2 regions of the Arthrobacter tecti genome follow, and region 1 is predicted to be linked to the other one. Evidence: predicted binding sites of a transcription regulator. Region 1 holds the regulator's gene; the other holds the start of a gene.

Evidence for each region. The regulator LexA, encoded in region 1, represses DNA repair genes until DNA is damaged. The targets are predictions, from matches to a motif close to TCGAACANNTGTTCGA.
Region 2: a site for LexA is predicted at 1,564-1,579, ahead of ACX80C_RS08960 (DUF6504 family protein). Genes of this name have one in related genera too.

The regions. Positions count from the first base shown of each region.
Region 1 is NZ_JBTNCT010000004.1:35,281-37,672, forward strand. Features, by position in the region: gene ACX80C_RS06575 (histidinol-phosphate transaminase) at 1-65, opposite strand, end outside; gene ACX80C_RS06580 (LysM peptidoglycan-binding domain-containing protein) at 148-528, opposite strand; gene lexA (transcriptional repressor LexA) at 796-1,551, shown strand; gene ACX80C_RS06590 (ATP-dependent DNA helicase) at 1,566-2,392, opposite strand, start outside.
Region 2 is NZ_JBTNCT010000006.1:6,972-9,363, reverse strand. Features, by position in the region: gene ACX80C_RS08970 (AAA family ATPase) at 1-388, opposite strand, end outside; gene ACX80C_RS08965 (DUF1648 domain-containing protein) at 409-1,161, opposite strand; gene ACX80C_RS08960 (DUF6504 family protein) at 1,191-1,529, opposite strand; gene ACX80C_RS08955 (hypothetical protein) at 1,673-1,876, opposite strand; gene ACX80C_RS08950 (RecQ family ATP-dependent DNA helicase) at 1,962-2,392, opposite strand, start outside.

The DNA.
Region 1 (2,392 bases):
GGCTGCAATCCGCGGAGGTTCTCTCGAAGCGGCAGACGGTTGAGGCGTTCAAGCTGATCGGTCACCAACAGAGTTTAAGGGAGCTACGTCGCCGGAATGGAATCCGCCGGAAGCGGCGGCCGTGATGTTACGTGGCACGCATGGCGACTACGGCGTGCCGACAGGGACGTGCAGCGCCTGGCCCGCCTGGACGGTTGAAGTGGTCAGCGCATTCAATTCGGCAATTTCGGACACGACTTCACGGGGATCCCGGTCCGGCGCGTACTCAGCAGCAAGGCCCCATAACGTCTGGCCAGGCGCGACATCAACCTGAACCGTTTCGGTAACGCCACCCGCACTCCCGGCAGCCTTCGCCTCGGAAGTAAGTGATGCCGCAAGGATCATGGCGGCTGCCGCGACCAGAGCTAGCGGCACGGCCACGAGGAGCAACCAGCCTCGACGTGTCAGGTGAAGCCGCGGAACGCCGGCATTCAGGCGTTCCATGGTGTGTCCGGCCGAGCCCGACCCTTCAAGTTGTAGCGTTGACATAACGTCTGCCTTTCTACTGCTGAATATGAAGGACAGCTTCGATTCGAAGCTGTGTTCTATTCTTCCCGTTATATTTTTAGCATCTTTGGACTAATACTGTCGAGACTCGCTCGAACAAATGTTTGAAAAGACCTCCCATGTCCCCTAGCGTTGCTGGCAAGGGTGAATGGTCCGGCCGCTTCGAAAACCAGCTCATCACCCGCCACTGACAAAACTGGTGGGACGGTCGCAGAAGCACCTCCACCACAGCGAAGGGATGTACGTTTCGTGGGAGATCTCAGTGCGGCAGAGGAGACCACCGAGGCACCGGAGGCCGCGGTCAAGCGCGGACGCGGCCGTCCACGTGGACGTGCCACGCCCAAGGGCCTCACCCCACGTCAGAAAAAGATCCTGGAGACCATCCAGCGCAGCGTTGCCGCACACGGTTACCCGCCGTCGATGAGGGAAATCGGTGACACCGTCGGTCTTGCCAGCCTCTCCAGCGTCACGCACCAGCTGTCACAACTTGAACGGATGGGCTACATCCGGCGCGATCCGAAGCGTCCGCGGGCAATGGAAATTCTGCTTCCGCTCACGCTCGGTCAGGACTCACCGCGCCCACTGCCAAGTTCTCCGGAGCAGGGTGACGAACCGGTCAACGCGGCTGTTGACGCAGCAATGGTCCCCCTGGTCGGCCGCATCGCGGCAGGCGGACCGATTCTCGCTGACCAGGTGATCGAAGACGTCATGCCGCTCCCCCGTCAGTTGGTGGGTCACGGCGAACTGTTCATGCTTCGCGTTTCCGGAGATTCGATGATCGACGCCGCGATCTGCGACGGTGACTGGGTTGTGGTGCGGCGACAGAGTACCGCGGACAACGGCGACGTCGTCGCGGCCCTTCTTGACGATGAGGCAACGGTCAAAACGTTCCGCCAGCGCGACGGGCACACCTGGCTGCTCCCGCAGAACACCAATTACGAACCCATCCTGGGGGACCACGCCGCCATCATGGGCAAAGTCGTATCAGTGATGCGCGCGCTCTAACTGGTCAGCTTCGGCTATACGGGCTGTGCCGCGGCTAACCGCGAGAGCACAGCAAGCGCCGTCGCACGGTCGGTGGTGGGCCAGAACGGCGGAAGTGCCGCCCTCAGGAAGCCGCCATATCTGGCGCTTGCCAGACGTGAATCGAGGATTGCCACCATTCCTCGATCGTCGCCGGAACGGATGAGACGGCCCGCGCCCTGTGCAAGGCGGACTGCGGCGTGGGTTGCCGACACGCTCATGAAGCCGTTCCCGCCAGCCTGTGCAACCGCCCTGGTCCGCGCCGTCATCAAGGGGTCATCCGGGCGGGGGAAAGGTATGCGGTCAATAACCACCAGACGGCAGGACCTGCCCGGCACATCCACACCCTGCCAGAGGGACATGGTGCCGAAGAGACAGGTGTCCGGTTCATCCGAGAACTGGCTCACGAGGGATGCCATGGACGATTCCCCCTGGCACAGGATCTCTACATCAACTCTGGTGCGAAGTGCATCGGCTGCCTCCTCCGCTGCACGCCGGGATGAGAACAAGCCCAACGTTCCTCCACGGGAGGCCTGGATCAATGCCTCGAGTTCCGCCAGTTGCTCCTCTGAGGTGCCCCTGCCCGGTTTGGGAAGATCCTTGGCGACATAGAGAACGCCCTGCTTCGGGTAGTCGAAGGGGCTGCCCACATCAATGCCGGTCCAGCTCGGTGCGCCTTCGCCGGTGAGCCCCAACGAACCGGCAACCGGCCCGAATTCAGAGCCGATGGCCAACGTGGCGGAGGTCAAAACGACTGTGTGTTCCTCGAACAATCCATGCCGAAGCCGCCCGGCTATCGAGAGGGGTGCAATGCTGATGGTTG
Region 2 (2,392 bases), on a different contig from region 1:
TGCCGAAGCCGAGCGACTCGCGGCGCGTCGTGGGTCCGGTGTCGATCGTGACGAAGTCGGGCTGACCGACCGGCACCGTGAAATGCATCAGTGAGTTCTGAATGAGGTCCGCGAACGAAGCATGTTGCCGTTGCTGGCCCCCTCCGACGCCAATGAGCCGCCGCTCCGGGTCACGACCGCTGATCTCATCCACCGCGATATCGACGTCGACGAACCGGTGCGCCGGGATTTCCTCGCTGACTGCCGGAAGGTCCTGAACGGGCGCTCCAAGATAATCGGAGAGGGCGTCCAGGAGGGACTCGCCTGCCGTTTTGAGCCGTGTGTGTTCGGATGCAAGATCTGCGAGGCGTTTGAAGTTGGAAAGGAAGATCCCCATCTGCTCATCCATGCCCGAAGCCTAGCAGTGAGCTACATCACCAGAGGTAGGACCGTGATCAACAGGAGGGGCACGCTCACCAGGGCGAGGAAAACGACGACGGCGACTCGCCCCTTCCGCGTCCCGATGTTGATCGTGAGCCCGTAACCCGTTCCTTCACGCTTCGAAACCCACAGGTGCGGATCGTCAGGGTTGTTGTAGAGGACGCCCGCGATCCACAACTTGTCCTCCGCCGCTTCTTCCTCGGTGGGTTCAATGCCATCCCGCGCCGCCAACGAATGTGCCCAGCGCGCTGCCACCGCATAACTCGCGAAGATGGCTGCCAGTGCGAAGACGGCAAACAATCCCGTCGGCCACACGGACGGGCCATCCGGGTTGTTCCACGCGCCGACACTCAGGACGCCCATCAGCAACGCAATCCCTACCGAGGCCAGGCCCAGCCCGGCAACAGTTCCCCGAATTATGCCTTCCCGGCGGTACTGCTCCCACGCCGAGGCGTCTTCGCGCGGCGGGACCATCACGGGTATCAACGCGGAGATGAAGGCGATCAGCACGATGACCCCCGCGCCGATGACCAAGGAGGAAAATACCGTGGCGAAGGCCTTTGCGCCCCAGTCGTCCGGCTGCCCGTTGATGCCCCAGTGCGTTGGAATGCGCTCAGGCAGCGAATCGTATAGTGACGCGCCGTACGCAAAGAAGCAGACAAGGATGAGCAGCGCCGCAGGAAAGGTCAGCCAGACCTTATAGCGACCCTTCTCCAAGCGAGACTGTGTAGCGATTCCCATGCAATAACCATATGTGCGGCTCCGGCTGCTCAGTGCACCGCCAGGTTGGTCACCCGCACCAGCCGCCATCCTTCCCAGCGCGGATCGCTGCAGATGTCGAACACGAGGATGGGGGAGGCCGGCCCCGTCTGTGCCCTGAACCGCCAATACTGCATGGTCATGATGCTGCCCTGGCCCATGATGCCGGCAGGGTCCGGCTCCCACCAGCTACGCGAGCTGGACCAGTGCAACGGCTCACCTAGCACCTGCCAGATACTGCCGCGCCAGCGCAGCGCCAGCGGCTCATCCCGGCCAGTGAAACGGATATCAGCCTCTTCATTGAGGGGCCGCGACCCCGGATCTACCTCGTCAACCTGATGCGCCGTCACTGTCCGCCACCTTCCGCTATGCCGGACTTAAAACTAGAACAGATCTTCGATTAATGGAAGTCGAAGACAGGCCAAAAAAGAACCCGGACCGGCGAGCGGGAATACTGCTGCCAATCCGGATTCCGGAAGTGTCGAAGAAGCGTCTAGCCTTGCTGCTCGCGACGGTTCAGTTCAAGGTTGACTTCTTCCAGCCGTGCCTCGGTTTCGGGCTCCGGAAAACCGGTCGCGTACTCGGCCTCCAGCTCGCGGTGCGCGCGGCTATTGAGCACTTCCAACTCGGTATCGTCAAGGACAGTCAGATCCTCCGGGAACGGGTCCTCCGGCGAAATCTTGTGGTTGGTTTCCATAGGTCACTTTCACGTTCAACGGGTTACTTCTCGAAGTGTAACCATGCTGAGGTTCTCTGTGCGAGGGGCATTGAACAAACAGAGGCTACTTCACCTCAATGAGTAGCTTTTTCTCCTCCACAAGCGGCAGCGACAGGGACTTGTAGCCGTGCTCCTCGAACAAAACAGTCACCACATCGCTCTCGTACCCCATCACCACACCCTCGCCCCAGTCTGGGTGCCGAACCAGGCCCTGCAGTGGGAACGGGCGGCGACCGGCGTCGTCGTCGTGCCCGGCGGAACGCCCCGAATCACAGTTATCGCATGCCCCGCACAGGTCCTCGCGCTCCTCACCGAAATAGCCGAGCAGGAACTTGCGGCGACAGCCCTTCTGCTCCGCGTACTGCCGTGCCATATCCACGCGCGAACGGTCCATCTCCTGGCGCCGCTTCCGGTGCTCGACGATGTCGGCAATCACCTTGTCCACGTCCATGGAGGACGCAACACGGTAGGATCCGCCGCGCTCGCGGACCGCGC